4 regions of the Paenibacillus sp. FSL R7-269 genome follow, and region 4 is predicted to be linked to each of the others. Evidence: riboswitches for the same ligand, from Rfam matches in the RefSeq annotation. Region 4 holds a riboswitch; each other region holds the start of a gene.
The links. Region 4 has a riboswitch for thiamine pyrophosphate ahead of C162_RS32635 (ABC transporter substrate-binding protein). Riboswitches for the same ligand answer to the same signal wherever they lie in the genome.

Region 1 (5,232 bases), on a different contig from region 4:
ATTGGCATCATCATCATGCCCATTCCTGCCCCGCACATGATCAGCGGAAGGATCAGGTCCCGGCTCTGTGTGGTAAGATCTACATGCGAATACTGGAATAACGCGCCGGAGACCAGACTGAGACCGCAGACCACAAGCCAGCGCACACCGATCCGGTCGAACAGTATCCCGGCAATCGGCATCATCAGCCCGGAAGCGATCGCTTGCGGCAGCAGCGTCAGACCGGTATCAAATGCGCCGAAGCCGCGGGCCTGCTGCAGAAATTGCGGGAGCAGGAATAACGCGCCATATAAGCCGAATTGGGCAATCCACTGCACGATGATTCCTGTCGTGAAATCTACGGATTTCAGAATCCGCAGCTCCAGCAGCGGTGTCTTGGAGCGCAGCTCTGCGATGATAAAAGCGATTAGCGCCACAGCGCCCAGCAGCAATCCGATCAGCGTTTTCTCAGAGGTCCAGCTCTGCGCGCCCTGGCTAACCCCGTAGGTTAACGAAGCAAAGGCCAGCGGGCCAAGAACCATACCTAGCTTATCCATGCCGGGCACGCTGTTCTTCGCAGCATTCGGCAGCTTGCGCAGGCCAATCAGCACAGCAATGATGCCAATCGGAATATTAATGAGGAAGATCCAGCGCCAGGAATGATATTCAACCAGCCAGCCCGACAATACCGGACCAATAGCCGGTGCGAACAGGACGGGAATGCCCATAATGCCCATGACTACGCCAACCTTGCTTTTGGGAGCCAGTCTGTACACATAGGCCATCCCGACAGGGAGCACACAGCCGCCGCCCAGTCCCTGAATGACCCGGAAAACAATCAGCCATTCGGCGCTGCTTGGTGTAGCGCACAGAATCGAGCCTATCGTGAACACAATAACCGCCGTCAGGAAGACTGTCTTGGCTCCGAACCGGTCAGACAGCCAGCCTGACAGCGGAATAACTGAAGCTTGAGCCAGCATATATCCGGTAACTACCCACTGCAGCGTATGCAGATCCGTCTTGAAATCCACCACCAGCCTGGACAAAGTTACATTCATCGCCGTACTGTCCAGCACAACCATAAATACTCCTGCAATAATAGCCAGCAGCGGAACCAGAATACTGGACAGCCGGAAATCGGCTTCCTGCTTCAAGGTCTGATCCATGTCTCTTCTCCTCCTAAAGCTGTCCGCGTTCTACATTGACCTGCGGGCAGATTGTTCTATATAATGAGTGAACGGACAACTGTCCGTTAGTGCAATTCATAGTCTACGGACAATTGTCCGTGGTGTCAATTCTTTTATTTATTTTTCTGTAAATCACTGATTTATTTCTGAAAGGGGTTCTCATGAACAAGCCAGACACCGATGCTGCGCAGCTCCATCCGTCAGCTCCGCAAGCCATAGAATCCGCTCCGCCCGTGTCCGCCGATCCTTATGTCCAGCGGATTCTTGAAGCTGCCCGCCAGTTGTTCACCGAGAGCGGACTCGAGGCGGTCAGCATGTACAGCATTGCCAAGCGGGCAGGCATAGGGCAAGGCTCCCTGTACCGCCGTTTTACGGACAAGGGTGAGATCTGTTCTGCCCTGCTGAAGGGCAGCGCAGATCAATTCCTGTCCGGGCTGGAGCAGCAGGTCGCTGCCAGTGCCGGTGAAGCCCCGGCGCTCGCTCAGCTGCAGAGCAGCATTGAGCAGATTGCCGATTTCATTGAACAATATGCCGAGCTGTTGAATATGATCAAAGCCGAGTTCACCGGCAAGAAGCAGCTGACCCAGTTTGAGCATCCTTTTTTTCAGCGGCTGGGGGTGATGATGACAGAGCTGCTAGAGCGCGCTGCGGCAGGTGGTGAGATTATTGACATTGATCCGGCCTTTGCAGCCACAGCCCTAATCTCTGTCCTCAGTCCCGATCTGTACCTGTATGAGCAGAAGCGGCACCACGCCTCCAAGCTGGACATCTCCCGAGGCATCGTCACTTTGTTCGTGACCGGTCTGGCGAAGCGCTGACCGCCTGCCCTTTACAAGAGGGGAATTTGTGGTATATTAAGTAGCAATTACGAATTCAATAGCAACATTATTCACTAGGGGAGTCGGCCGACTGAGACGGAGCTTAAGCTCCGGACCCTTTGAACCTGATCTGGATCATACCAGCGGAGGGAAGTGGAGCAGAATGTATCAGTGGTTCCCGTCACAGGGCCTCAGCTGACTGTACCTTCCGCCCCATTCATTGCCTCCGGGAATGAATGGGGCTTTTTTGTGCTCCGTACAGTATCTATACCAATTCCAAGGAGGCTTCGTACATAGTCTTATGATCAATATTAGCAATCTGTCCTATGTCTTCGGGACCGGTTCGTCCCGGACACCCGTATTCTCAGGGCTATCCATGGATGTGAAGCGCGGCGAATTCATTTCTATCGTAGGCGGAAGCGGATGCGGCAAAAGCACTTTGTTCAAAATCATCGCCGGTCTGCTGGAGCCGGGCAGCGGCAGGATCACGCTTAACGGAGCTGATTCAGCAACAGCAGCGAAAAGACTGGGTAGCGTGGCCTACATGCCGCAGCAGGATCTCCTCCTGCCTTGGCGCACCGTATTGGACAATTGTCTGTTGCCCTGGGAGCTTAAGCGCAGCCGTCCCAAAGCAGCCGCTATTGCCGAGATCCGTACCCTGCTACACCGTTTCGGCCTTGACGAGACCGAAGGGGCTTATCCGCAGGAGCTGTCCGGCGGGATGCGCCAACGTGTGGCGGTCCTCCGCACTGTGGCGGCCGGGAATGACCTGCTGCTGCTCGATGAGCCGTTCGGGGCGCTCGATGCCATTACGAAGCGTTCGCTGCAGCGTTGGCTGCTGGAGTTATGGGCGGAGCTAGACAAGACGGTGCTATTCATCACCCATGACTTGGAGGAGGCGCTCTTGCTCAGTGACAGAATCTATCTAATGACTGGCCGAGAGGACGGCGGGATACAGGAATTCTCAGCCGGTCTCCCTCGTCCGCGTCATCACAGTCTGCACTATGAACCGCAGTTCGCCGCCCTGCGCCAGGAATTGGAGCTGAAGTTATATGAGAACCGCCGCTCTTAGAAGATTGCTCCAGCATTACGGTCCGGCGGCCCTGCTCGCCCTGCTGGCGTTTGCGGTCTGGGAGTCAGTAGCCCGGCTGGGCCTGGTTCCTCCCTTCATCCTTCCGGCTCCGTCTGCGATCTGCATGGCTGTGCTGGAGGAACGCCGCTTGTTATTCGCGGTACATCTGCCTGCTACACTGCTTGAGGTGCTCACAGGCTTCGCAATTTCTGTGGTCTGCGGCAGCCTGCTGGGCATCGCCATGCACCTGTTCAGTCCGCTGGCCAAGGCGCTGTACCCGCTGCTGATTATCAGCCAGACGGTTCCGCTGATCGCCCTCTCGCCTCTGTTCATCATGTGGTTCGGCTACACCTTGTGGAGCAAGGTCGCCGTTGTCTTCCTGACCGCTTTCTTCCCGGTGGTCATCGGCACCTATGACGGCTTGTCTAAGAACACGGACGCCTACCGGGAGCTGCTGCTTACGTACGGCGCGAACCGTTGGCAGATTCTCGGGAAGGTGGGCGTTCCGCTGGCCTTGCCTTCTTTTTTCTCCGGACTGAAGCTGTCGGCTGTGTACTGTGTGATCGGTGCAACGATTGGGGAATGGCTTGGGGGCAGCCAAGGGCTGGGCTATTTCAGCCGCAGAATGGCAGGGAATCTGCAGAGCGCCAAGATGTTCGCTGCTGTTGTCTTATTATCCGTACTCGGTATCCTGCTGTTTCTGGCAGTCGCCGCGCTGGAGAAGATTATTTTGAAGAAAAGAGGACGTTATTCATGACTACTATCCGCTATACCCGTTATCTGCACAATGCAATTTCAAGGCCAGCCATGCTGCTGTCCGCATTGCTCCTCTGTATGCTGCCTGTACTGGCAGGCTGCGCCAATACGAATAGTCCCGCGGCCTCCGGCTCTTCAACTGGTACTACTGCCACTTCTGAGGCTGGGGCCGGGACTGGAGCTGAAGGCGCAGCCCATAAGCTGACGATTATGCTCGACTGGTATCCCAATGCTGTCCACTCCTTTTTGTATGCGGCAGAGGCTGAAGGTTATTTCGCGGAGGAGGGCCTTGAGGTTGAGATTCAGATGCCGGCCGATACCAATGATGCGCTGAAGCTTGTTGCTGCGGGGAAGGTAGATCTGGCACTCAGTTATCAGCCGCAGGTGCTGATGGCACGGGGCGAGCAGATTCCAGTCAAGTCGATCGCTGCGCTGGTGCGCCACCCGCTGAATCATCTCATGGTATCCGCAGACAGCGGCATTACCCGCCCGGGAGAGCTGTCAGGCAAGCAAGCCGGATATTCCTCCGTTCCGTTATATGAAGCGATGCTGAAGACGATGGTGAAAAGCGACGGCGGGGACCCTTCATCCCTCAAGCTGGTGGATGTCGGCTTTGATCTGATTCCTGCTCTCTCCACCGGACGGGTGGATGGAATTATGGGCGGGTTCATCAATCATGAGCAGCTGATTCTGGAGCAGCAAGGCCATCCGGTCCGCTCCTTCAATCCCGTAGATTACGGGGTCCCGGATTATTATGAGCTGGTACTGGCCGCCAGTGAGCAGGGACTGCAGGATTCGCAGGGCTTTTATCAGAAATTCGTGGATGCCATCAGAAAAGGCCAGCAGTATGTAGCCGATCACCCGGATGAAGCACTGAAGCTGCTGCTTGCCCATCAGGAGGACACCGCGACGCTGGATGAAGCGATTGAACAGCGCAGTCTGGAGATCCTGCTGCCACTGATGGATGCTGACTCCCAGCCCTTCGGCTATCAGGATGAGGCTACATGGGAGAAAGTTAACCAATGGCTGAGCGAGAACGGACTGCTGGCGCAGGAAGTGGATGTTAAGAATGCTTTTATTAATTTCTAAATTATACCTTCAGGAGGAATTCATATGTCTTATCTGTCCAAAGTACGCCAGTCGAACCCGCTGGTGCATAATATCACGAATATCGTAGTCGCTAACTTCACAGCGAACGGGCTGCTGGCTCTGGGAGCCTCGCCGTTCATGGCCGATGCCATTGAAGAAGTAGCGGATGTAGCCGCCATGTCCGGGGCGGTTGTACTGAACATCGGCACACTGAATGAAGCCGCCATTGCTTCCATGATCGAGGCTGGAAAGGCTGCGAACAGTCACCATGTGCCGCTAGTGCTTGATCCCGTTGGAGCCGGGGCTACCGCCTACCGCACGGACGTTACGG
Region 2 (5,232 bases), on a different contig from region 4:
ACAGGCAGGTTCACTGAAGAAGTGCGGAATAATCCGCTGCTGCGCGCCTCGTTCTTCTGGGCGCTGCGCTACGGCGATTCCGCTACGAAGCTCCAGGTGACCGAGGCGCTTCGCTGGATTGAGGACGAGGAGATGTCAGAGGTGCTGCGCGGAGTTCTGGAGCAGGAGCCGCTGCAGGAGGACCGCCTGCAGGAGGCAGCATTGTTCAGCCTCCAGCGGCTGATCGGGGAGAACCTGAATGAAGCCGGCAGCTCGCCGGGTGAAGAGCAGGAGCCTGCGGCTGCTCCCGGACCCAAGGGGATACTGCCCGGAACCGGCGGCTTAACGCCGTCCACTACCCGTATTTGAAGCAATTGCTGTTGTAAGAACATCTACTTGTAAGGAGGCCAATGTAATGTACAAAACGATTGTAATCGGAACAGGCCCGGCCGGGCTGACTGCTGCCATTTATCTGGCGCGTGCGAACCTGAGCCCGCTGGTAATTGAAGGCTTGCAGCCTGGGGGACAACTGACAACGACAACAGAAGTGGAGAACTTTCCAGGCTTCCCTGAAGGGATTCTGGGTCCGGACCTGATGGACAATATGCGCAAGCAGGCAGAACGCTTCGGCGCTGAATTCAAGAACGGCTGGGTGGAGTCGGTGGACTTCTCACAGCGTCCGTTCAAGGTAACAGTGGACGGAATGGGTGTACTGGAAGCGGAGTCAGTCATTATTTCAACCGGGGCCTCTGCAAGATATCTGGGCATCCCGGGCGAGCAGGAGAATGTGGGCCGTGGGGTCAGCACCTGTGCGACCTGTGACGGCTTCTTTTTCCGTAATAAAAAGATTGTCGTCGTCGGCGGAGGTGACTCTGCCATGGAGGAAGCCAGCTTCCTGACCCGTTTTGCTTCCAGCGTAACGCTGGTTCACCGCCGTCCCGAGCTGCGGGCCTCGAAGATCATGCAGGACCGGGCGCGTGACAACAGCAAGGTAACCTGGGCCTTGAACCGCACACCGGTAGAAGTAACGGTAGGAGAGACCGGAGTGAAGGGTCTTACGGTGCTTAATAATGAGACAGGTCTGACAGAGCTGGTAGAGGCAGACGGTGTGTTCGTAGCGATTGGACACACACCGAACACAGCCTTCTTGGGCGGGCAGATCAATACGGATGCTAATGGCTATATCGTGGTGAATCCGGGTACCACCGAGACCAACATCCCGGGTGTATTCGCCTGCGGCGATGTGCAGGACACCCGTTACCGCCAAGCGATATCGGCAGCGGGAACCGGCTGTATGGCCGCTATGGATGCCGAGAAGTTCCTGGAAGGCACAATTGTGCACGACTGGAGCGAATCGCTGGACAAATAACGGGTTTACAACAATTACCCGCACAGGTAAAATGTACTTAATTAGATAAGATACCCACTAGGGGAGCCTGAATAGGCTGAGACGGGAAAATTGAATTTCCGGACCCTTGAACCTGATCTGGATCATACCAGCGTAGGAAAGTGGAGTCGGACCTTTTTTGAGTACAGTCTTATTTGGCTGTTTCTTTAATAAAGCCGCTCCAGGTGGAGCGGCTTTTTGACTTGCAGGAATCTATAGATTCTTCAGCTCAATCTGCTGCGTGACCTCTTATCTGATGAGTGTACAGAGCGAAGAGGAGGAGATTGAAATGACAGGAATGGGTAAAAACGAAGAGGTGGATCTTTCCGGATTCCCCGCAAGCCGTAAAGTGTATGTGGAGGGCTCACGCCCGGATATCCAAGTTCCGATGCGTGAGATCAGCCTTAGCAGAACCGAAGGCGTTGCCGGGGAAGAGGAGAATGCTCCGCTGCGTGTCTATGACACAAGCGGTATTTACACGGATGCCGCGGAAGAGACTGACATTCGGAGGGGGCTGCCGCCGCACCGTTCAAGCTGGATTGCGGAGCGTGGCGATTCGGAGGAATACACCGGAAGAGCCGTCCAGCCGGAGGATAACGGAATCCGCAGACAAGGGGCTGCCGCCGAAGCTTGTCCAGGACTGCGCAGGAATCCCCAGCGGGCCTATACAGGCGGTAATGTAACTCAACTACATTATGCAAGGCAAGGGATTATAACGCCGGAAATGGAGTATATTGCGATCCGCGAGAATACCCGGCCGGAGTTCGTACGGGATGAAGTGGCAGCGGGCCGTGCCATTATCCCGGCCAATATAAATCACCCGGAGAGTGAGCCGATGATTATCGGCCGTAGCTTCCTGGTGAAGATCAATGCGAACATCGGAAATTCTGCGGTCACTTCTTCTATAGAAGAGGAAGTGGAGAAGATGCGGTGGGCGACCCGCTGGGGGGCTGACACCATTATGGATCTCTCCACCGGTTCCAAGATCCATACCACCCGGGAGTGGATTATCCGCAATTCTCCTGTGCCGGTCGGTACAGTGCCCTTATACCAGGCGCTGGAGAAGGTGAACGGCATTGCCGAGGACTTAACCTGGGAGCTCTATCGTGACACGTTGATTGAACAGGCGGAGCAGGGAGTGGATTACTTCACCATTCATGCAGGGGTGCTGCGGCGCTATATTCCGCTGACTGCCCGGAGAATGACTGGCATCGTATCCCGGGGCGGATCGATTATGGCCGCCTGGTGCCTGGCTCATCAGCAGGAGAACTTCCTGTACACACACTTCGAAGATATATGTGAGATTATGAAGACGTATGATGTGGCCTTCTCACTTGGGGATGGCCTGCGTCCCGGCTCAATCGCCGACGCCAATGACGAAGCTCAGTTCGCCGAGCTGGAGACGCTGGGAGAACTGACCCTACTAGCCTGGAAGCACGATGTTCAGGTCATGGTTGAAGGTCCGGGGCATGTGCCGCTGCACAAGATTAAGGAGAATATGGACAAGCAGCTTGAGATTTGCCGGGAAGCTCCTTTCTATACGCTTGGGCCGCTGACTACGGATATTGCACCCGGCTATGATCACATCACTTCGGCCATCGGAGCCGCGATGATCGGGGGGCTCGGCACGGCGATGCTGTGTTACGTTACCCCTAAGGAGCATTTAGGCCTGCCTGACAAGAATGATGTGCGCGAAGGCGTCATTACCTACAAAATTGCTGCACATGCTGCAGACCTTGCCAAGGGACATCCGGGAGCGCAGGACCGTGACGATGCGCTGTCCAAGGCGCGGTTCGAGTTCCGCTGGCGCGACCAGTTCCATCTTTCCCTCGACCCGGAAAGAGCGCTCGCGTATCATGACGAGACCCTGCCGGCGGAGGGGGCGAAGCAGGCGCATTTCTGTTCGATGTGTGGTCCTAAGTTCTGCAGCATGTGGATTTCGCATGATATCCGTAATTCCCATAGATGGAGCAAATCACTCTAACTTAGCTGCTAATACAGCGGAATCGTAACATTCTCAGGCTATCTCCCAAGCTGAAAGGCTTGCGGGGATAGTCTTTTTATAGTTAGTGATTACAATCACAATTCACCTCTGTACCCTATGCTAAGCTATTGCCTGAGAAGAATTCTCATTAGTGAGGTGTGCAAAAGGATGAGCAAAGCGTTGAAGCTGGATGAATCGGTCTTTGAGCTGGTAACTAGGCACCCGGAAATTGTTGAGATCATGGTGGAGCTGGGTTTTCGTGATATTGCAAAGCCTGGAATGCTGCAGACTGCAGGACGATTCATGACCCTGTCCAAAGGAATGAAATTAAAGAAAATAGAGCTAGAAACCGTTCGGCTGGCCTTTCAGCAGCATGGTTTCGAGATTATAGAATAGAAGGAGAGATTACGATGAGCGAACTGATTAATAACCGCGAGGTCGATATTCCGGAACAGACACGCCGCCAGGCTATGCTGAGAGAGATCATCAAGGAGCTGCATGCGGGCAAAAGCGTGGAGGAGGTTAAGGCACGATTTGAAGAGGCGGTAGGCGATGTTACGGTGGAGGAAATCTCCGCCATGGAGCACTCCCTAATGACCGAGGAAGGCATTCCGGTAGAGGAAGTACAGCGCCTCTGCTCCGTGCATACGGCGATTTTCAAAGGCTCGATTGAACAAATTCACCGTTCTTCTAAGCCCGAGGAGCAGCCCGGTCATCCCGTGCATACGTTCAAGCTGGAGAACCGCGAGATCGAGCGTCTGGTCAACTTCCGGCTGGAGCTGCATGCGGATAAGTTCAAGAAGAACGCCAGCGATGAGATTATTTTCAAACTGCTGGAGGACCTGAGTCTGCTGCTGGATCTCGACAAGCACTACAGCCGCAAGGAGAATCTCCTGTTCCCTTACCTGGAGAAGTACGGTATATACGGTCCTACGAAGGTAATGTGGGGAGTCGATGACGGAATCCGCAATATGATCAAGGAAGCCAAGAAGGCGCTTAGCGCCTATAACGGGGACAGCGGGCAGATTACAGCCGCACTTGAAGAGATTATTAAGGAAGTCAATGAAATGATCTTCAAGGAAGAGAATATTCTGCTACCGATGGCGCTGGATAAGCTGACTGAGGATGAGTGGGTCAAAATCGCCCGCGAAAGCGATGAAATCGGCTTCTGCCTGACTGCGCCGGATCAGGAATGGGTACCGGAACGTGCGGCGGAGCCTGAGGGCGCTGATGTTCCGGCGGAAGAAGGGGAAGGTCTGTCCCCCCAGGGCTTCATCCGGTTCGAGACCGGGCTGTTGTCGCTCCACCAGCTTGAGACGCTGATGAATCATCTGCCGGTGGATCTCACCTTTATCGATGAGAACGATGTCGTCCGCTACTTCTCGCATGGCAAGGAACGGATCTTCGCCCGGACGAAGGCTGTCATCGGCCGCACCGTGCAGAACTGCCATCCGCCGCAAAGCGTGCATGTTGTTGAGAAGCTGCTGGCGGATTTCAAGGCCGGAGTGAAGGATGCTGAGGATTTCTGGATTAACATCAAGGATAAATTCATCTATATCCGTTATTTCGCCGTGCGGGATGCAGACGGCCGTTATATGGGGACGCTGGAATTCACCCAGAATATCGCACCGATCCGTGCCCTTGAGGGCCAGAAGCGGATTTTGTCGGAATAGCAGTAATACGTCCGGTGCCTTACAATAGAAGAGAATGAACGGACTTTCTTGCCTGCCTGGTGAGAAAGTCTTTTTGTTAAAAAATAAGAATTTATATGTTTTGGGGTTATGTTATGCGGGTTGCCGCCGGGCTGAAGCTGCCAGTGAGCGTTCCGGCCAGCTTCCTCAAGCCCATTGCCCCGGGTGTATCGCCTTTCCTTGACCGCAGG
Region 3 (5,232 bases), on a different contig from region 4:
CTTTCATTACCCAGTTGACCTGACGCAGGTTGTTAATATCCGCCAGCGGATCTCCCCCGACGACCAACAGATCGGCCCTCTTGCCTGTCTCAATGGTACCGAGTTCATGATCCAGCCTACAGATCTTGGCACCGGATGAAGTGGCGGCCATAATAATCTGCATCGGGGAGAGGCCGGCTTGGCCTAACAGCTGGATCTCCTTCCACGGCATACCGGCTCTGTACCACGGAGGAGCTTCTTCGATAAAATCATCCCCCAGTCCAATCTCCCCGCCTGCCTGAATAAATCTCCGGACATTATCCAGCCCTTGCTCCAGCAGCGGCGCACCGAATTTGTCCTGGAACATCTGGAGTACGGTGAGCGTGGGGACGATACGGATGCTCACGCTCACCATTTGCCGGATCAGTTGATCGTCCAGCCGGTCGTAGACCATATGCGCAGCATCACTGATCCCTGCATCCACCAGAATCTGAAGATTGCGTGCACTTGTAACATGAGCAGATACGTAAGCGCCCATGCTTCGGGCCTCCTGGCAGATCGCTTCGAGAATCTCCTGATTCAGCTGGGGGAGTCCGGCGGTGGCGGAATCGTAGCCGTCTTCCAGCGCTGTTTTGATGAAATGTATTCCTTGTCCCAAGACTTCACGGACCTTAAGCCGCGCCTCATCCGCACTCCCTACCCCGATAGGCTCCTGACCACCGTAACCGCCTGGAGCAGTGAATACCTTGCCGGATGTAAGAATTCTGGGAAAAGCACCGCTCTCCAATTGCTGCGTCTGAGTGACTACATCGTCAATCGATGCTGCCGTAGTCATTCCTTCATCGCGGATCGTAGTCATTCCTTCTGCAAGGCACGCGGCCAAATATTCCGTATGATATCCGTGCAGCGGCTTATTCTGTATGTACTTGAAGCTGGTATGGGCATGGGTGTGAATAAACCCCGGCACAATGAACAGACCCTCTAGGTCGATCACTGTTGTTGCGGAGTCATACCCGGTTCTCCCGTGAATATTACTATGTTGTGTTATGGTGCCGAAGCGGCCATTAACAATCTCAATGCTTGTATGATGCAGCGGCGGCCGTCCGGTTCCATCGATTACAGTTCCGTTCGTCAGCAAGATGCGCTCATTCCCCATGATAGTAGCGTCCCTTCAGTTAAAGGTAGTTGTCGTTCCTCACAAAGTATAGGACATTCCCCCTGGCGGATATAGATAATATTCTTTTTGGAAACGTTCGTTGCTTACCGGACTATCGTTCCGCTATAGGTGCCGGTGAATGAAGATTGGCTGTTTGGGCGGCTGCCAGGTGTGGTAAGTAACATAACGTACAGCCAAGCAGGCACACTGCCTGATGCATAAACACCAGACCTTAAGCCATGCTAACATGATCAATCAACATTACTGTGGATAGCGAAAGGAGAATGGATTATGCCAGACACTAACAAACAACCTGTTAAAACCCTGCCGCCGCAGGTACAGGATCAACGCCCCGGAATTGAGAGTGAGATGAACCCGCTCCCGGAGTTTGAGACACCGGCGTACAAGGCAGCAGGCAAGCTGCTGGGCAAGGCCGCGCTCATTACGGGAGGCGATAGCGGGATCGGGCGTGCGGTTGCCGTTCATTTTGCCAAGGAGGGCGCGGATGTGGTAATCTCCTATTTGAACGAGCATGAGGATGCGGAAGAGACCAAGCGCCAGGTGGAACAAGAGGGCAGAAAATGCATTCTGATCGCCGGGGACATCGGGGACGAATGCTTCTGTCAAAGCCTGATTCGTCAAACCGTTGAAGGACTCGGTAAGCTCGACATCCTGATCAACAATGCGGCGGAGCAGCATCCGCAGGACCATATTGAGGACATCTCAGCGGAGCAGCTGGAGCGTACGTTCCGGACGAATATTTTCTCCATGTTCTATCTGACCAAAGCAGCCATGCCTCATCTTACAAAAGGCTCTACGATCATTAACACCACCTCCATCACGGCGTATCGCGGCAGCCCGCAGCTGCTGGACTATTCGTCCACCAAGGGAGCGATTCTCAGCTTCACCCGTTCGCTGTCGATGAATCTGGCCGATAAGGGCATCCGCGTGAATGCGGTAGCGCCCGGACCAATCTGGACCCCGCTGATTCCGTCCACCTTTGACGCGAAGAAGGTCAGTGAGTTCGGCGGCACCCAGCCGATGAAGCGCCCGGGACAGCCTGAAGAGCTGGCACCGGCTTATGTATACCTGGCCTCGGACGATTCCTCCTATGTGAGCGGACAGGTGATGCATGTGAACGGCGGCGAGGTTGTCAACGGATAAGAAGCAGCGTGACCATACTAATACACTATTTGCTTAGCAAATGTGGAGAAGCCAGCCGGGAGGCTGGCTTTTGTGAGACGAGAGACGAGGCAGGTATAGCCCTGACAGGAATAATATGCTAATATACAAAAAGCAAGGCCAAACAATAGCATAGAACGATCACTAGGGGTGCCGCAAGGCTGAGACGGGCGTAGTTGTCCGGACCCTTTGAACCTGATCTGGTTTATACCAGCGTAGGGAAGTGGAGAACGAATATTGCAGCGGGGGTACACGGTGAGTACCGGTATTCCAGCTTCTATTCCAGACTGCTTCCTTTACGGGGAGCGGTCTTTTTTGTGTTGTGTTGTGGTGTAGATTGAGCTGGAACAGACAGGAGGAGAAGGGTATTGTACGAGATTCATGCGGTCTCGGACGGGCGGCTGCAGCCTGAAGCGCTGGCTGAATGGGCCGTGGCGGTGCATTCTATGGTGGATTATATCCATCTCCGGGAAAAAGCCATGTCCGCCCGGGAACTGCTGGCGGCAGCGCAGCAGATGCTTCAGGCCGGGGTGCCGCCTTCGAAGCTGGTCATTAATGACCGGATCGATGTTGCCCTGGCCGCCGGGGCAGGAGGTGTACAGTTAGCCTGGCATAGCCTTCCGCCAGCCGCAGTACGCGGCCTTGCACCGGGCCTGCGGATCGGCAGATCGGTACACTCGCCGGAAGTGGCGGCGGAGGCTGGAAGGCAGGGAGCAGACTTCTGCCTCTACGGGCATGTGTTCCCTACGGCTTGCAAGCCCGGACAGCAGGCACGGGGACTGGAGCAGCTGGCAGAGGCTGTCCGCTGGTGCCGCATACCGCTGATTGCGCTCGGAGGGATTACCCCGGGCAATGCCGGAGCGGTGCTGGCCCAAGGGGCGGCTGGCATTGCTGTCATGTCGGGAATCTGCGGAGCTCCAGACCCGATGGGAGCGGCCTTGGCCTACAGGGAAGCGGTTCACAGGGCGGCAGAGCAGTCTTGTAATGCATGATATGGATCAAGTAGAGGGCACAGCAGGAGGTGAACAGGCATGATTGTGACCGTTAACGGGATGCCACAGAGGTTCGAAGAGAGCTGCCGGACACTGGCGGATCTGCTGGCCCGGCCTGAGTGGGCCGGTAAGCTGGTGATTGTCGAGCTGAACGGTGAGCTTGCCGGCAGAGAGGCTTACGGAGACACACTGCTCAGCGAAGGGGACCGGGTGGAGCTGGTTCATTTTGTAGGCGGAGGCTAAACACGAAGACTTACCCCAGGAGGCGTTAATATGCAAGATCCATTGATGATTGGCGGAGTGACTCTAACCAGCAGACTGTTCATTGGCACCGGAAAATACAGCCGTAACACCCTCATTCCCAAGGTGATTACGCGATCAGGCTCACAGGTCATTACCGTTGCCCTGCGCCGGGTGGACCCGGAGAGCAGTGACAATATTGTCAGCCATATTCCTTCCCATATGACCTTACTGCCTAATACCTCTGGTGCGCGCACCGCAGAGGAAGCAGTACGGATTGCCCGGCTGGCGAGATCGGCGGGACTGGGGAACTGGGTGAAGATTGAGGTCATCAACGACCAGAAATATTTGCTGCCGGATAACATGGAGACCATCCGGGCGACCGAGATCCTTGCAGCAGAGGGCTTCGTGGTGCTTCCGTACATGAGTCCTGATCTGTCCGCCGCTCTGCGGCTGAAGGCAGCGGGGGCCGCAGCCGTAATGCCGCTGGGAGCGCCGATCGGGTCCAACCGCGGGCTGCAGACCAAGGAGCTGATCCGGATTCTGATCTCCGAGATGGATCTGCCGGTGATCGTGGATGCCGGAATCGGCAGACCATCCGAGGCGGCTGAGGCGATGGAGATGGGGGCCGCAGCGGTCCTGCTTAATACAGCGATTGCTACCGCCTCAGATCCGCTGCTGATGGCAGAAGCTTTTCGTGAAGCGGTATCCGCAGGGCGCAAAGCTTATCTCGCCGGACTGGGGCCTGTGGAGGAGACGGCGGCAGCCTCTTCACCGTTGACCGGGTTCTTGGCCTGACAGATGGATTAGGGAGGAGAGGAACGGCTATGAGCTTTTATGAGACGATGACCCGGTTGGAACAGCTTCCTTACGGGACGCTATGGAGCCGGTATACGGCAGAGGATGTGAAGCGCGCGCTTCGTGCAGAGCAGGTGGATGAAGAAGGGCTAATGGCCTTGTTGTCACCGGCAGCGGAGCCTTATCTGGAGGAGATGGCGCAGAAGGCGCACCGGTTAACGCGTACGCATTTCGGCCATGTGATGCAGCTGTTTACCCCGATGTATCTTGCAGATTTTTGCGTGAATCACTGCACGTATTGCAGCTTCAGTTCTATGTATGATTTTCCGCGCAAAAAACTGACGCTGGAGGAGGTCGCCCGGGAAGCAGAGACCATCGCAGCCACGGGCCTGCGCCACATTCTGATCCTGACCGGAGAATCCCGGAGGGATAGTCCGGCCGGTTATGTGAGGGACTGCGTGAATGTGCTGCGCCGCTATTTTTCCTCCGTCAGCATTGAAGTGAATCCGCTCTCGACAGCTGAATATGCAGAACTCAGAGAAGCCGGCGTGGACGGCTTAACGCTCTATCAGGAGGTCTACCACCAGGAGACTTATCGTGCGCTGCATGTAAAAGGACCCAAACGCGTCTACCGCAACCGGCTGGATGCTCCCGAACGGGGCTGTCAAGCTGGCTTTCGTTCAATAAATATCGGAGCCTTGCTCGGCATGTACGAATGGCGCCAGGAGGCGCTGGCAACGGCCCTGCACGCGAGGTATCTGCAGGACAAGTACCCGGAATGCGAAATCGGCCTGTCTACTCCCAGATTCCGGCCTTACTTAGGCGAATTCAACCCCGCAAGCGATGTTACCGACCGTGCGCTGGTGCAGATCATCCTGGCGTACC
Region 4 (5,232 bases):
TTCCCGTTCGCCGGTCACCGGCTTGCCGCCTTTGCGATCATTCTGCTGCTTGGCCTGTTCATGTCCGGCATCTTCTCGATCGCGCTGGTCTTCTCCAGCAAGCTCCTGCCCGGCGCAGAAGAATCGACGCCCAGCATTATGATCGCCTCCGGCGGAATTGGCGGCGCGGTGCTGCCGCTGCTGACCGGCTGGTCCATGGATCATCTGCAGATCGCCCAGACCTCGGGACTTTTGGCCGCTTTTGCCGCACTGTTATTCGTGCTGAGCGTGACAGCCTGGAGAATCGGGTAATTATAGCTGACAAGGTCCATATTCTGTGAATAAGGATGGAACCCACACATGGCTGAACTGCATTCTGAGCCCACTCTGCATACCGCCTTGCTGCAATTCATTTTCCCCTTTTCAATTAAGGCGGAAGTCGATCAAGAGCTGATTGAGAGTCTGCAGGAGGATGGATTTACGCGTTTTTTTCTGGAGAACAAGGAACTGGAGCATGCTTATTACGGGGAGAATCACTGTGTATCCCATGAGAAAATGGAGCGAAGCTATCTTCCGTTTGCCGCCCATGTCTTGTTTCCGCGTGAGAAGGACAAGGATTCCTTTCGCCGCTTTTCCCGGGCCAATGATCTGCTGTGCGGGCTGCAAATGCCCTTTCGGACGGTTCCCTTCCGCGTGCTCTCGACCGATGTGTTCCTCTGCCCGTTCGAGCTGGGCTTCCTGACGGTAAGAGTGGCTATTGAGGAGGAGAACCTCCCCTTCAGCATGGTGCTGGAATTCGCCGACCGGTTCCGCAATCTGGAGGATGTCAGTGTTCAGGATGAGCATACTTTCATTCATTGTCATAAGAAGTCTTTTGCCCGGGTGGAGGATTTCGTGTTCAGGCATCTGGCAGCGGGGCTTGAGCCGTATCTCGATCCTGCGGAGACGAATGGCAATTATTTCGAGACCCTGCCCTTCTTCGTCGATGAACGGATGCTGGTGCAGGCCTTCTACGGCGTTAATCTCCAGGAGGATGAGGAAGAGATCAGTGTTGAAATGCTCTACCGGGCCTCCCAGGTGGACGGTCTGAACATTGACGGCACCCCCTACATGAGTGCGAGTGATCCGGACTATATCAAGCAGTACACCCGGGAGCATTGCTATAGCCGCTGGGGGCCGGACACCTATTATATGACCAATGAGCAGACCTTCTGCTGCGTGAGCCGGGCTACGCCTGCGATTGCCGCAGGCCTGATCAGCCAGATGTACGGCGAGTATTATTACGGAATGCTGCTGAGTATTTTTCATAAAATCGTACTGCTGAAGCTCGCCAACCTCCACTCCCGACTGCGCATCAACCACGATAACGACGAGATCGAGAATCTGATCTTCCTGATCAACAAATTCTCGGCCAAATTCTACTTCCTGGAGCTGATTTCGCAGTCGCAGGGGCGTGAGATTTTTTTTCAGCTGCGTAAGGTGTATGGCAATGATGCCTTGTTCGATGAGGTGAAAATGACCCTGAATGACCTATTCCAGTATCAGGACAAATTCCAGGCCAAACGGCGGGATACGCTCCTGATGGTGCTCACGGTATTTACGGTCATCAGCGGAATCTACGGGATGAATCAGGTAATCGAGGATCTGAAGGGCCAGATCGACTGGAGCAAAATGCTGGAGTACTCCGCGTTCGAGTATCTCGCTCTGTTCCTGACCTTCTCGGGGATCACCGTCAGTGTCGGCTTAACGCTGAGAGAGCTCTGGAACGGTATCCGCAGCCGCCGCAAGAAGCGGCATTATACGAGGGATTAAGATACAGAGGGTGGACAACGGCGAAGCTGCCGTCTATAATACACCGTAAGAACATAGCAATACCCGTGAACTTTATAGAACCAGGGGTGCTGGAATTGGCCGGCTGAGATTGTATCCCACAAGATACTGACCCTTATACCTGATCTGGATAATGCCAGCGTAGGAATCTTCATTCGGCACAGTGCCTTAAGCAGTACTGAAGCTGAAGTCCCCTCACGCAAGTCACTGGCGTCCCGATCATCGGGACGCTTTTTTGATTCTAAGGATGTACAGGAATAAGGTTTCTGTAAGCTCTGAAGACTAGGGGTTGCTGGAAGGAGAGAGAAAGAGAAATGGGAGTCAAAAAAACAGTCACACTACTGCTCAGCTCCATGCTGCTGCTCACTGTAGCGGGATGTGGCGGCGGGAACAACAGCGGGAATGCGGGAGCCAGCGCCCCTGCTGCCGGGAACAGCACGGCTGCACCTGATGCAACCGCAGCCGCACCCACGGATGCACCTAAGGTGCTGACCCCGGTCAAGATTGCCCTGGACTGGACGCCGAACACCAATCATACCGGCCTGTATGCCGCCAAGGAGCTGGGCTATTACGCGGAGGAAGGTCTTGACGTGCAGATTGTACAGCCTGGCGCTGCCGGATCTGATACGATGGTCACTTCCGGTGAAGCCCAGTTCGGCATCAGTGCCCAAGAGGCGCTGACCCTGGCCCGTCTGCAGGATGTACCGCTGGTGTCGATCGCTGCAATCATTCAGCATAATACCTCCGGTTTCGCGGCTCCGAAGGACCGCAACATTAAGACGCCGAAGGATTTCGAAGGCAAAACCTACGGAGGCTGGGGCTCCCCTGCGGAGCAGGCTGCCATGAAAGCCATCATGGACCCCGAAGGCGGGGATGTCTCCAAGGTGAAGCTGGTGAATATCGGTGAAGCGGACTTTTTCACAGCCGTGAAGCGGGATATTGACTTCGCCTGGATCTTCTATGCCTGGACCGGCGTAGAAGCCGAGCTGCGCGGGGAGCCGCTGGATATGCTGTATCTGAAGGATTACGCTCCGCAGCTCGATTACTACACCCCGGTGCTGACCACCAGCGAGAAGGAGATCGCCGAGCATCCTGAAGTGGTGAAGGCCTTCCTTAAGGCTACGTCCAAGGGATATCAGTACGCTATCGATAACCCGGAAGAAGCCGCGACGGTCCTGTCGGATGCTGTACCTGATCTGGACCCCAAGCTGGTGCTGGCCAGCCAGAAATGGCTTAGCCCGAAATACAAGGACGACGCCCCGCGCTGGGGTGAGCAGAAGCTTGAGATCTGGAAGAATTACGCCGACTGGATGTACGGCCTGAAGCTGCTGGATAAGCCGCTGGATGCGGAGAGTACGTTTACGAATGAATTTTTGCCGGAATCATAATGAACCCGCATGGCGGGAATCTTATACTTAACTTGGAGAGGAAGGATTCATCATGGCTAATACATTGCTGAGCATTCAGGTCATTCCGAAGACACCGAACAACGAGGATTCTATCCCATACGTGGACAAGGCCATTGAGGTCATTCAGAAGTCAGGCGTGAAGCATCAGGTGAATCCGCTGGAGACCACGATGGAAGGTGAGCTGTCCGATCTGTTGGATATTGTGCGTGACATGCATGAGGCGCTGATCGCTTCCGGCAGTCCGAGTGTGATCTCACAGATCAAGATCGCCCATAATCCGGGCGGCATCAGCATGGATAAGCTGACGGAGAAATACCGGCCGTGAGAAGCACCTGGAAGCTAGTGTGGCCGCCCCTTGTGGCGGTCCTCTTTTTTGTCGGGATATGGCAGCTATCGGTCATGGTGTTCGACATCCCGGCTTACCAGCTGCCCAGCCCTGCGGATATCGCGCGTGAGTCGAAGAACAACGCCTCCGGGATCTGGGAGCACACCGCTGCTACGCTGCGGCTGACCCTGATCGGCTTCCCTGTCGGCACAGGCATTGGCCTGCTCACCGCCTTGCTGCTGCATCTGCTGCCCTGGCTCAAGAGAGCGCTCTATCCGCTCCTGATCCTCAGCCAGAATGTGCCTTCTATTGCGCTTGCCCCGCTGCTGCTGATCTGGTTCGGGTTCGGCCTGCTGCCCAAAATCATCCTGATCACCCTCGTCTGCTTCTTCCCCGTAGCTGTTGCAGCCATGGGCGGACTGGCCCAAAGCGACCGGGTGATGATGAATTATATGAAGATGGCCGGTGCGGGCAAGTGGCAGATCTTCACCCGGCTGGAGCTTCCCGGCTCCCTGCCCTCCCTGTTCTCCGGGCTCAAAATCTCGGCCACCTATGCGGTGATGGGCGCAGTCGTGGCCGAATGGATCGGCGCCGACAAGGGAATCGGCTACTATATGCTGCTGCAAAAGTCCTCTTACCGTGCGGACCGGATGTTCGTGGCCATCGCCATCATCGTGCTGCTGAGTCTCGTATTATTCGCGCTCATTGCCCTGCTGGAGAGATGGCTGGTGCGCTGGAAGCCGCGTAAGGATGCTTAATGTGTACAGAAGGATCATCCACAACAGAAGTAACCATAATGAACAGAGGGAGGCTGGGCGAATTGTCTGAGCTTACGAGGATTGAACTGGAGAAGGCGGACGGAGACGGACGCCTGCGCACTCAGAGTGTGCCGCCTGCGCTCGAAGTCAGCGGCATCTCCAAATCGTTCACGCACCGCCGCCGGGAGACGCAGGTGCTGAATCAGGTGTCCCTGACCGTGGAGCCGCAGGAATTCGTCTCCATTGTCGGCCCGTCCGGCTGCGGCAAAAGCACGCTGTTCCATATTATCGGCGGCCTTACACTGCCGGATACCGGAACGGTGAGCATGAACGGCCTCCCGGTGACCGGGCAGCGCGGCAAGATCAGCTATATGCCGCAGCAGCCCGCGCTGTTCCCGTGGCGCAGCACGCTCGACAACGTTCTGCTTGGCGGCGAGCTGCAAGGCGCCCCCAAGCGGGAGGCCCGCGAGACTGCGCGCCACTGGCTGGCGAAGATCGGCCTGGGCGGCTTCGAGCGGGCCTACCCGCACATGCTGTCCGGCGGCATGCAGCAGCGGGCCGCCTTTCTGCGGGCCATGCTCGCGCCGCAGGAGCTGATGCTGCTCGATGAGCCGTTCAGCGCACTCGACGCGCTGACCCGCGAGCAGATGCAGCGCTGGCTGCTGGAGCTGTGGGAGGAGAACCGCCGCTCCGTGCTGTTCATCACCCATAACATCGAAGAGGCGTTGCTGCTCTCCACCCGCATCTATGTTTTCTCGGGGCGTCCCGGCTCCGTCCTCCACACCGTGGAGGTCCCTTTCCCGCGCCCGCGCCGTGAAGAGATCGCCGATTCGCCGGAGTTCCTTCGGATGCGGCGTCAGCTCTCCCAGTGGATGCGCGAGGAGCAGGCGAAGAGCCAGAGTTAAGAGGGGTTGCTGCGCTGGTGACTTAG

Region 1: it holds a riboswitch for thiamine pyrophosphate, as region 4 does, so the genes downstream of both, C162_RS11175 (ABC transporter ATP-binding protein) here and C162_RS32635 (ABC transporter substrate-binding protein) in region 4, are expected to answer to the same signal.
Region 2: it holds a riboswitch for thiamine pyrophosphate, as region 4 does, so the genes downstream of both, thiC (phosphomethylpyrimidine synthase ThiC) here and C162_RS32635 (ABC transporter substrate-binding protein) in region 4, are expected to answer to the same signal.
Region 3: it holds a riboswitch for thiamine pyrophosphate, as region 4 does, so the genes downstream of both, C162_RS17265 (thiamine phosphate synthase) here and C162_RS32635 (ABC transporter substrate-binding protein) in region 4, are expected to answer to the same signal.

Annotation. Positions count from the first base shown of each region.
Region 1 covers NZ_ASPS01000021.1:122,667-127,898, forward strand. The annotation lists gene C162_RS11165 (DHA2 family efflux MFS transporter permease subunit) at 1-1,145, opposite strand, end outside; gene C162_RS34305 (TetR/AcrR family transcriptional regulator) at 1,328-1,984, shown strand; TPP riboswitch at 2,051-2,153, shown strand; gene C162_RS11175 (ABC transporter ATP-binding protein) at 2,286-3,056, shown strand; gene C162_RS11180 (ABC transporter permease) at 3,037-3,813, shown strand; gene C162_RS11185 (ABC transporter substrate-binding protein) at 3,810-4,901, shown strand; gene thiM (hydroxyethylthiazole kinase) at 4,926-5,232, shown strand, end outside.
Region 2 covers NZ_ASPS01000001.1:19,671-24,902, forward strand. The annotation lists gene C162_RS00135 (tetratricopeptide repeat protein) at 1-348, shown strand, start outside; gene trxB (thioredoxin-disulfide reductase) at 395-1,348, shown strand; TPP riboswitch at 1,398-1,504, shown strand; gene thiC (phosphomethylpyrimidine synthase ThiC) at 1,656-3,350, shown strand; gene C162_RS00150 (DUF1858 domain-containing protein) at 3,519-3,746, shown strand; gene C162_RS00155 (DUF438 domain-containing protein) at 3,761-5,023, shown strand.
Region 3 covers NZ_ASPS01000035.1:7,981-13,212, forward strand. The annotation lists gene C162_RS17255 (amidohydrolase family protein) at 1-1,135, opposite strand, end outside; gene C162_RS17260 (SDR family oxidoreductase) at 1,427-2,299, shown strand; TPP riboswitch at 2,454-2,556, shown strand; gene C162_RS17265 (thiamine phosphate synthase) at 2,686-3,309, shown strand; gene thiS (sulfur carrier protein ThiS) at 3,349-3,552, shown strand; gene C162_RS17275 (thiazole synthase) at 3,583-4,347, shown strand; gene thiH (2-iminoacetate synthase ThiH) at 4,377-5,232, shown strand, end outside.
Region 4 covers NZ_ASPS01000144.1:6,720-11,951, reverse strand. The annotation lists gene C162_RS32645 (MFS transporter) at 1-291, shown strand, start outside; gene C162_RS32640 (hypothetical protein) at 340-1,791, shown strand; TPP riboswitch at 1,864-1,974, shown strand; gene C162_RS32635 (ABC transporter substrate-binding protein) at 2,124-3,197, shown strand; gene C162_RS32630 (thiamine-binding protein) at 3,250-3,543, shown strand; gene C162_RS32625 (ABC transporter permease) at 3,540-4,301, shown strand; gene C162_RS32620 (ABC transporter ATP-binding protein) at 4,340-5,206, shown strand.